Regions from separate parts of the Streptomyces sp. NBC_00212 genome, predicted to be linked through region 3. Evidence: riboswitches for the same ligand, from Rfam matches in the RefSeq annotation. Region 3 holds a riboswitch; each other region holds the start of a gene.

Region 1 (3,224 bases), 4.8 Mb from region 3:
TCACGGCGACGGCGCCGGCGGAGGCCCCGCTGGACACCCCGAGCAGGAAGGGGTCGGCGAGGGGGTTGCGCACGAGGGCCTGCAGTACGGTCCCGATGACGGCGAGCCCGGCCCCGGTGACGGCCCCGAGCACGACGCGGGGCAGCCGCACGTCGAGCACGATGGTCCGGTACGGGCCGGGCTCCGCCGAACCGGTGACGATCCCGAGCACTTGGTGGGCCGGTATCCGCACCGAGCCGAGCGCGAGCCCGGCGATGAAGCCGGCAGCCAGTACGGCTGTGAGCCCCCCGAGCACGAGGGGGTACCGCCAACGCGGGGTCACCCCGCTCACTCCCCCGCCCCCGGGCGGAGCTGCCCCGCCAGCTTCGCCACCGCGTCCGGTGCTCTGACCCCCGTCACCATGTCCGACAGCGGCAGGACCGCGAAGCGGTTGTTCTTGACGGCCGGGACGGACGCCAGCGCCGGGTCGTCGCGCAGGCGTTGCTTCTTGGCCGCCACGCTCGTGCCGCCGTAGTCCAGGATCAGGATCAGCTCCGGCCCGCGGGCCACCACGTTTTCCCAGCTCGCGTCGCCGAAGGACTTGTCCTTCAGGTCGTCCGCGAAGACGTTGCGGCCGCCCGCCCTCGTCACGATGTCGTTGCCGATGCCCTTGCCGCCCACCGTGAACGCCGTCTTGTCCCCGCTGTCGTAGACGAAGACCGAGACCGGCGCCCGCCCCTTCTGGGCCGCCGCCGTCCTCGCGTTCGTGGCCTCGGCCGACTTCACCCACGACTCCGCCCGCTCGGGCACCCCGAACGTCCGGCCGACCTCGCGGACCTCCTCGTACACCTCGTCCATCGTCGTCGAGGCGCCCTTGGGGCAGTTCTCCACGTTCAGGCGGGACTTGATGCCGCTCTTGGCGAGCGCCTCGCGGCCCCGGCCCTCGTTCGCGGCGAAGGCGGTTGCGTAGCCGCCGTACACGTAGTCGGGCGCGACCGACAGGAGCTTCTCGTACGAGGGGTACTCGGCGGCCAGGACCGGGACCGAGTGGTAGTCCGCCGCGTACTTCGGCAGCACCTTGTCGTCCAAGTAGGCGGTCCCGACAAGGGACTTGGCGAGGCCCAGCTCCAGCATCACCTCCGTGGCGTGCTGGTTCATCGTCACCGCCCGCTTCGGCGGCGCCGTGAACGTCGTCGTCACCCCGCAGTTGGTGACCGTGTACGGGAAGCCGGGGGCCGGGCCGCCCCGGGCCTCGGGCCGCGCCTGTGTCGTGCACGCGGCGAGCGGGAACAGCAGGGCGGCGGCCAGGGCCGCGCGGCGCCAGAGCATGACTGAGCTCCTCCAAGGGGATTTCCACGTCCCCTGTCGTCGGGAGAAGGCGGCAGGTCAGTTCCTGGCTTCCGGCGCCGCGGGGTGTCCACGGGGCCGGTCACAGTGGCGGGACCGTGCCGGATTCACACCGGCTTCCTGGGTCCTGCCGCCCGAATAATCAAGATTGCGTACAGATAGTACGTGTCGGTCCGTACGCGGCGGCGCGCGGCGGTACGCGTCAGTACGCCTCGACGACCTTCACGTCTTCTTCCGTGATCACGCCGTCCACGATCCGGTACGAGCGGAACTGGAACTCCCCCGCCCCGTCCGTGTCCGCCGTCGACACCAGGACGTAGTGCGCGCCCGGCTCGTTGGCGTACGTCACGTCCGTGCGGGACGGGTACGCCTCGGTCGCGGTGTGCGAGTGGTAGACGATCACCGGCTCCTCGTCGCGGTCGTCCATCTCGCGGTACAGCTTCAGGAGGTCCTGCGAGTCGAACTCGTAGAACGTGGGCGAGCGGGCCGCGTTCAGCATCGGGATGAAGCGCTCGGCGCGGCCGGTGCCCGCCGGGCCCGCGACCACACCGCACGCCTCGTCGGGGTGGTCGGCGCGGGCGTGCGCCACGAGCTGGTCGTGCAGGGCCTGGGTGATGGTCAGCATGTCGGCAAGGATAAGCAGACAGGCCGTCCCGTATCGAGGTGCGATACGAGACGGCCCGCATGGTGAGAACCTGCTGGTCAGCGGATCAGCTGCGCTTGGCGAAGGCCTTGTTCTCGGGGTTCTTGGCCTTCAGGACGAGGTAGGAGACGCCCAGGATCAGGGCCCACAGCGGCGCGCAGTACAGCGAGACGCGGGAGTCCTTGTCGATGCCCATCATCACGATGACCATGAAGATGAAGAGCAGCGCGAACCAGCTGGTGTACGGGGCGCCGGGGGCGCGGAAGCTGGACTGCGGCAGGGCTCCGGCGTCCGACTGGCGGCGGTAGCGGATCTGGCAGACCAGGATCATGATCCAGGCCCACATGCCGGAGATGGTGGCGAAGGAGACCACGTAGTCGAAGGCCTTGCCGGGCGCCACGTAGTTGATCCACACGCCGACCAGCATGAGCGCCGCGGAGACCGTGGTGCCGATCAGCGGGGTGCCGCTCTTGGTCAGCTTGGTGAAGGCCTTCGGGCCCTGGCCGTTGAGCGCGAGGTCGCGCAGCATGCGGCCGGTGGAGTACATGCCCGAGTTGCAGGAGGAGAGCGCGGCGGTCAGCACGACGAAGTTGACGATCCCGGCGCCGATGCCGAGGCCCATCTTCTGGAAGGCGGCGACGAAGGGGCTGACGCCCGGCTGGAACTCGTGCCACGGGACGACCGAGAGGATCATGATCAGGGCGCCGATGTAGAAGACGGCGATGCGCCACGGCACGGTGTTGATGGCCTTGGGCAGGGTCTTCTCGGGGTCCTTGGACTCGCCCGCGGTCACACCGACCAGCTCGACGGCGAGGAAGGCGAACATCACGATCTGCAGGGTCATCAGCGTGCCGCCGATGCCCTTGGGGAAGAACCCGCCGTCGTTCCACAGGTTGGCGACGGTGGCGGTGTCCGCGGCGTCCGAGAAGCCGACGGTGAGGATGCCGGCGCAGATCAGGATCATGCCGACGATCGCGGTGACCTTGACCATGGAGAACCAGAACTCCAGCTCACCGAAGAGCTTCACGGAGATGAGGTTCACGGCGTACAGGATGAGCGTGAAGATCAGCGCGTAGGCCCATTGCGGGATGCTGCCATGGGTCCAGAAGGACATGTACTGGGCGGCCGCGGTCACCTCGGTGATGCCGGTGACGACCCAGAAGAGCCAGTACGTCCAGCCGGTGACGAAGCCCCAGAACGGGCCGACGAACTCCCGGGCGTACTCCGAGAAGGAGCCCGACACCGGGCGGTACAT
Region 2 (3,224 bases), 180 kb from region 3:
AGCGCTTCCAGCCGCCGAAGGTGTGGTAAGCCACCGGGACCGGGATGGGCACGTTGACGCCGACCATGCCGGTGTTGACCCGGCGGGTGAAGTCGCGGGCGGTGTCGCCGTCGCGGGTGAAGAGGGCGACGCCGTTGCCGTACGGGTGCTCACTGGGCAGCCGCAGGGCCTCCTCGTAGTCGGCGGCGCGGACCACGCACAGCACCGGGCCGAAGATCTCCTCGCGGTAGATCCGCATGTTCGGCGAGACCCGGTCGAAGAGCGAGGCTCCGGCGAAGAAGCCGGACTCGCTCCCGGGCAGGGTGAACCCGCGTCCGTCCACGACGAGTTGGGCGCCTTCGGTGACGCCGATGTCGACATAGCGGTTGACCCGGTCAAGGGCGTCGCGGCTCACCAGCGGGCCGAAGTCGGCGTCCGGGTCGTCGGAGCGGCCGATGCGCAGGGTGGCGATGCAGTCCTTGAGCCGCTCGACCAGGGCGTCGGCGGTCTCCTCGCCGACCGGTACGGCGACCGAGATCGCCATGCAGCGCTCCCCCGCCGAGCCGTAGCCCGCGCCGATGAGCGCGTCCACGGCCTGGTCGAGGTCGGCGTCCGGCATCACGATCATGTGGTTCTTGGCGCCGCCGAAGCACTGGGCGCGCTTGCCGTGGGCGGCGGCGGTCGCGTAGATGTGCGCGGCGATCGGGGTGGACCCGACGAAGCCGAGGGCTTGGACCCGCGGGTCTTCGAGGAGGGTGTCGACGGCTTCCTTGCCGCCGTTGACGACGTTCAGGACGCCCGGCGGCAGACCGGCCTCAAGGAAGAGCTCGGCCAGGCGCAGCGGTACGGACGGGTCGCGCTCGGACGGCTTGAGGATGAAGGCGTTGCCGCAGGCCAGGGCGGGTGCGGCCTTCCACAGCGGGATCATCGCCGGGAAGTTGAACGGGGTGATGCCGGCGACGACGCCGAGCGGGCTGCGCAGCGAGTGCACGTCGATGCCGGTGCCCGCGTTGTCGGTGAACTCTCCCTTGAGCAGATGCGGGATCCCGGCCGCGAACTCGACGACTTCCAGGCCGCGTTGGATGTCGCCGTGCGCGTCGGCGACGGTCTTTCCGTGCTCGGACGAGAGCAGCCGGGCCAGTGACTCCCGTTCACCTTCGACGAGTTGGAGGAATCGCAGCATGACGCGGGCGCGTCGCTGCGGGTTCCACTGGCCCCATGCGACCTGCGCCTCCGCGGCGTCGGCGATCGCCGCCTCGGTGTCGGCGCGTCCCGCGAGGGGGACCCTGGCCTGCACCGCGCCGGTGTTGGGGTCGTACACGTCGGCGTAGCCGCCGGAGGTTCCGGAGGTGTGCTTTCCGCCGATGAAGTGGGTGAGTTCACGGACCATGGAAACCTGCTCTCGTCAGGTGGGCTCCGAGGAGGCGCGGCTTGGCGGCGGCGCGGCACCGATCGGGGTGCGCACCGCTGGACAAGGCGCGGGACAGCGAAGGACGAATGCCTTCGGCGAGTTACGAACGCGCGGCCACAGCCGCGCACTTCGGGTACTCCGCCGGATCACCAGGGCCGTGGTCACGTACCGGTGCCATGCGTGTCTTCTCCATCCTCGTGGACAACACGGAACACCCCACGGCCGGTATCCTGACTCCCGGATCAGCGCGCGTCGCCCGCCTTCCCGACGTGCTGGCACGTCAGTGGCGTACTGCTCGGCGACACACTCCCCGGTCACAGTGGCGGGACCGCGCCGGATTCACACCGGCTTCCCTGCACCGCGGGCTTACCCACGAACATATAGTTGGACGTCCTAGTAAGTCCACCCCGTCCCTCACTCATTGCGCAGTGGACACGGTCCGCCGGCCGGGTCCGGTGTAGGAGCCCAGCGGGCGGATGAGTGCGTTGTGGGCCGGTTGCTCGGTGATGCGGGCGGCTCATCCGGTGATGCGGCTCATCACGAAGATCGGGGTGAACGTCGGGATGCCGGAACCCATGAGGTGGTACGCGAGTCCGGCCGGGTAATCGATGTTGGGGCGGATGCCCTTGCGGCAGAAACGCGACCTCCTCGAACGAGCACCGGGCGGCGAGGTCCTGGACCGGGTAGCTGCGGTACGTAAGGGAGTTGGTCACGAGCCCCGCCTGCTGTTCCTGTCGCCGTGGCTGACGGAGGGTCAGCGAGCCTTCCAACTCGCCGCACAAATCGCCCTGTTGGAGCATGGGCCGCTCCTGGACCGCCTTGTCGACGCGGCTGGACTGACACCTGCCCGCTGTGGATGGCGTACGCGGCGTTCTCCTCCCCGGCCGCATCCTCACCCAGGTCGCCGAAATGCCCGACGGGAAGCGCTACTTCCGGGTCGCGCGGACCGTCACCCGGAGCGGGGCCGGGCATCGTCGCCGCGCGCCGAGTTCGCCATCGCCCTGGGCTGCGAACTGCGCCACGCGCACCGCTTGGTCTACGAGCGGAGGGCGTCGCCCTGGACTACCCCCGGGCGGCGACCCCGATCGGGCTCGGCTGCCTCATCTGCGGACGCCGCGACTGCGCCCAGCGGGCCCGGCCCCCGGCCGGCGGGCGGCTGGCCGTCGAACCTGACCGGCGTACGTACGTGCCGTATCCGGTGGAGACTTCGGGCTACTCCTGACGGGCCATCAGCCGATGGCGGACTGCTCCCCGGCCACCGGGTAGGGGACGAAAGTGCTGCTGTTCTCGTCGACGGCCAACCGGCGGTCCAACGGCGGTACGGCCCGCTGAGGGCAGTCCGTGCGTTCGCAGAGGCGGCAGCCCATGCCGATGGGGACGGCGGCGGAGGTGTTGTCGAGGTCGAGGCCGTCGGAGTAGACCAGCCGTGCGGCGTGCCGGATCTCGCAGCCGAGGCCGATGGCGAAGGTCTTGCCCGGCTCGCCCCAGCCGCCCCGGTGCCGGGAGATCGCGCGGGCGGTCCACAGATAGCGCTGGCCGTCCGGCATGGCGGCGACCTGGACGTGGATGCGGCCGGGCGCGGCGAACGCCTCGTACACGTTCCACAGCGGGCAGGTGCCGCCGGCCCGCGAGAAGTGGAAGGCGGTGGCGGACTGACGCTTGGACATGTTGCCCGCCCGGTCGACGCGCACGAACGAGAAGGGCACCCCGCGCAGCCGGGTGCGCTGGAGCGTGCTGAGGCGGTGGCAGATCGTCTCGTAGCCGAGTCCGAAGTGGTCGGTCAGCCGCTCGATGTCGTAGCGGGACTCCTCGGCGGCCGCGTGGAAGCGGCGGT
Region 3 (3,224 bases):
GAACCGGCGCGGGAGGCCAAGTCGGCCCGGTTCGCGGCCAGTTCGGCCGTGATCGCGCCGGTGCCGCCGGACAGGCCGCGGGCCAGTGTCACGACCTCGGCCGTCTTCTGGCGGGCGAAGGCGAGCCAGCGCGCGATCTGCGGCTCGATGCCGCGTTCGGCGGCCGCGTCCAGCGGGACGTGCAGCAGCGAGCAGGAGGCGGCCACGTCCACACGATCGGCGAGACCGAGCAGCGTGGCCAGCGTGGTGAGCGACTTCTCCAGGTCGTTGATCCACACGTTGCGCCCGTCCACGACCCCGGCGACGAGCCGCTTGCCGGGCAGGCCGCCGACCGCGGCGAGCTCGTCGAGGTTGGCGGCCGCGGGACCGGTGAAGTCCAGGGCGAGCCCGTCGACCGGCGCCTTGGCGAGGACCGGCAGGGCCTCGCCGAGCCGGTCGAAGTAGGAGGCGACCAGGAGCTTCGGGCGGTCGGTGAGTGAGCCGAGCTCGCGGTAGGCGCGGGCGACGGCGTTCAGTTCGGCGGGAGTGCGGTCCTGGACGAGCGCGGGCTCGTCCAGCTGCACCCACTGGGCTCCGGCCGCCCGCAGATCGGCCAGCACCCGCGCGTACACCGGGAGCAGTCGGTCGAGCAGGGTCAGCGGTTCGAAGTCGGCGGCCACGCCGGGCGCGGGCTTGGCGAGCAGCAGGTAGGTCACCGGTCCCACGAGCACGGGACGCGCGGCGAGCCCGAGCGCGAGGGCCTCAGTCAGCTCACCGACCTGCTTGGAGGAGTCGGCGCCGAAGACGGTGTCCGGCCCCAACTCCGGTACCAAATAATGGTAGTTGGTGTCGAACCACTTGGTCATTTCCAGCGGCGCCACGTCCTGGGTGCCGCGCGCCATGGCGAAGTAGCCGTCCAGGGCGTCGGCCGCGACGGCCTCGCGGTGGCGGTCGGGGACGGCCCCCACCATGACGCTGGTGTCCAGGACGTGGTCGTAGTACGAGAAGTCACCGGTCGGCACCTCGTGGACGCCCGCCTCGGCGAGCTGCCGCCAGGTGGCCGCCCGCAGTTCGGCGGCGGTGCGCCGGAGTTCGGGCGCGCCGACACGGCCCTTCCAGTAGCCCTCGATCGCCTTCTTGAGTTCCCGGTTGGGGCCTTGGCGGGGGTAGCCGTACACGGTGGCGTGTGCTGCCGCGGTTGCGGGCTTGGTCGTCACGAGACTCTCCTTCGCGAGCTCTTCGGTGGAGCGGACCCCGGAACGGGACGAAGGCGCGAAGGGACGACGGACCGGGGCCGCGGTGTGTGCCGCTGCCGCTGGTGCGTACGCCGACCCGCCCACGAGGTCACCGGGATCTCCGTGCGCGAACGGTCGCACACGGGCAGTGGCAGGTCTTCGGACTCGCGGGCACGCCTCGTGCTCTTTGAGGCATCTACTGGCCGTCGCTTCCCAGGCCCGGCCGGGCCCAGTGCGTATGACGGCGGTCGTTCCCGCTCACCGCTGCGGGGCAGTCCCGGATTCCCACCGGGTTCCCTCTTACGACGCATCCCGCCTGGCGGACGGGGCGAACCAGCTGCGTTCGCACCCTATGCGCTCGACCGGCGACCCGGAAACCACGTTTCCGTATACCGGACGGTGAGCTGCGGCACGCGGCGCCCCACCACGGCAACGGGGAGGGCTTCAATTGCCGCGGGAGAGCACCCGGCGGGCCAGCGTCAGTGCCGAGTCCCGCCCGTGGCTGAGGTCGTCCTCGGTGAAGACGGGGGTGCGCAACCGGGGCGGGATGCCCGGGCCGTCGAAGGAGCGGCCGTCCTGATCGAGGTACTTCTCGTTGGGCAGGATGACCGCCCAGTCCTTCGACAGGGGGCGGAACATGACGTCCGAGAAGACGCCCTGGGTGTTCTCGCCGATCCGCGTCACCTCGGGGTCACGGCCCATCAGTGCCTGCGTGAACGTCTCCGCCGCGCTGACGGAACTGCCGCTCGTGAGCAGGGCGACCGGCCCGGTCCAGCGCGGGGCCGTGGCGGGGTGCACCACGATCGGCTGGGGGCGGGTGAAGCGGACCGGGTCGTCGGGGTCGTTGCGGGCCACCTTGCGGTACGCCGTGTACGCGCGGTCGGTGAGCCGCGAGGCGATCCGCAGGCCGAGCGCGTCGGAGCCGCCTCCGTTGAGCCGAACGTCGATCACGAGGCCGCCCAGTGGATCGGATCCTGCGGCGGCACCGGGCGTGAGCAACGCGTCCAGAGCGCGGTCGAGTTCGGCGACTTGTCGCTGGAAGTCGTCCCCGTCGACGTACCCGTCGAAGGAATCGATCCTCAAGTAGCCAATGTGGTGCGGCAGTTGACCCACCACGAGCTTGCCCTGGGCGAACGTCCGTGCCGGGGCGACGAGTTGGTGGGTGACGGCGTCTGCCGCGCGCGCTCGCAGGTTCGGCGTCGGCACCCTGGTGCCGGGCCGCAGACCGAAGTAGACGGTCCTGCCCCCGTGGACGAGGCCCGTGTGGGCGTCGTTCAGCGGGCGGATCATGTCGGTGAGGATCTGCTGGAGGCGCGCGTCGGTGGTGGTCGGTGTGACGAGCGGGCGGTATCGGTCCCTGGCTGCCCGCCAGTCGATGCCCTTGGCGGCGAAGAAGGGGTAGTTCTCCGCGAAGGTGGCCCAGAACCGGTCGAACACGGCGAGCGGCCCCTCCTCGGCGGGCTTCCCGCACGGTTGCGGCAGCGCGGGCAGCCGTTCCAGATGACGTACGCCGGCCGCGTCGTCCGGCGCGAGGACCGCGTGCCCCCGCCCCTCCGGCGTGAGGGTCATCGAACCGACCGAGCCCTCGCCGAAGCGGGTCGCTCCGCCCGGGCCCGGACTGCCGACCTGCTCGGCCGTGACGGCACCCGGCAGGCAGCTGACGCGGGTGGTGTCGTACGTCGTGAGCTTCCCGCTCGCGATCGTCACCACAGTGCCGTAGCCGTCCATGCGCCACACCCCGTCGAGGGCCCCCGGCCCGGCGGCGGGCGCCGCCCCGGCCGCGCCGACGGTCAATGCCAGAGCCATCCCGATCGCCGCCGCTCGGGCGACCGTCCGTACGCGCACCATGTGAGCCCTTCCCCGTCGCTCGCCGACCGCACTCGACGATAGCGCCGGGCCCTTGGCCCGACATCCACCACACGGGCCGACCAGGCCCTACCTGAGCAGGAGCGACGGGCGGTGGAGCGGGACCTGCGGAGGATCGACCCCCTAGGCTTCCGTCTGGCATCG

What was found. Region 3 has a riboswitch for cobalamin ahead of metE (5-methyltetrahydropteroyltriglutamate--homocysteine S-methyltransferase). Riboswitches for the same ligand answer to the same signal wherever they lie in the genome.
Region 1: another riboswitch for cobalamin. It lies ahead of OHA17_RS24975 (ABC transporter substrate-binding protein); the one in region 3 lies ahead of metE (5-methyltetrahydropteroyltriglutamate--homocysteine S-methyltransferase).
Region 2: another riboswitch for cobalamin. It lies ahead of OHA17_RS02605 (CoA-acylating methylmalonate-semialdehyde dehydrogenase); the one in region 3 lies ahead of metE (5-methyltetrahydropteroyltriglutamate--homocysteine S-methyltransferase).

Annotation. Positions count from the first base shown of each region.
Region 1 covers NZ_CP108115.1:5,449,332-5,452,555, reverse strand. Annotated here, with positions in the region: gene OHA17_RS24980 (FecCD family ABC transporter permease) at 1-322, opposite strand, end outside; gene OHA17_RS24975 (ABC transporter substrate-binding protein) at 328-1,308, opposite strand; cobalamin riboswitch at 1,346-1,479, opposite strand; gene OHA17_RS24970 (Mov34/MPN/PAD-1 family protein) at 1,529-1,951, opposite strand; gene OHA17_RS24965 (amino acid permease) at 2,037-3,224, opposite strand, start outside.
Region 2 covers NZ_CP108115.1:482,635-485,858, forward strand. Annotated here, with positions in the region: gene OHA17_RS02605 (CoA-acylating methylmalonate-semialdehyde dehydrogenase) at 1-1,369, opposite strand, end outside; cobalamin riboswitch at 1,593-1,779, opposite strand; partial or broken gene OHA17_RS02610 (citrate/2-methylcitrate synthase) at 1,809-2,024, opposite strand; partial or broken gene OHA17_RS02615 (short-chain fatty acyl-CoA regulator family protein) at 2,101-2,612, shown strand; gene OHA17_RS02620 (short-chain fatty acyl-CoA regulator family protein) at 2,620-3,224, opposite strand, start outside.
Region 3 covers NZ_CP108115.1:666,495-669,718, reverse strand. Annotated here, with positions in the region: gene metE (5-methyltetrahydropteroyltriglutamate--homocysteine S-methyltransferase) at 1-1,196, opposite strand, end outside; cobalamin riboswitch at 1,347-1,567, opposite strand; gene OHA17_RS03505 (S41 family peptidase) at 1,659-3,062, opposite strand.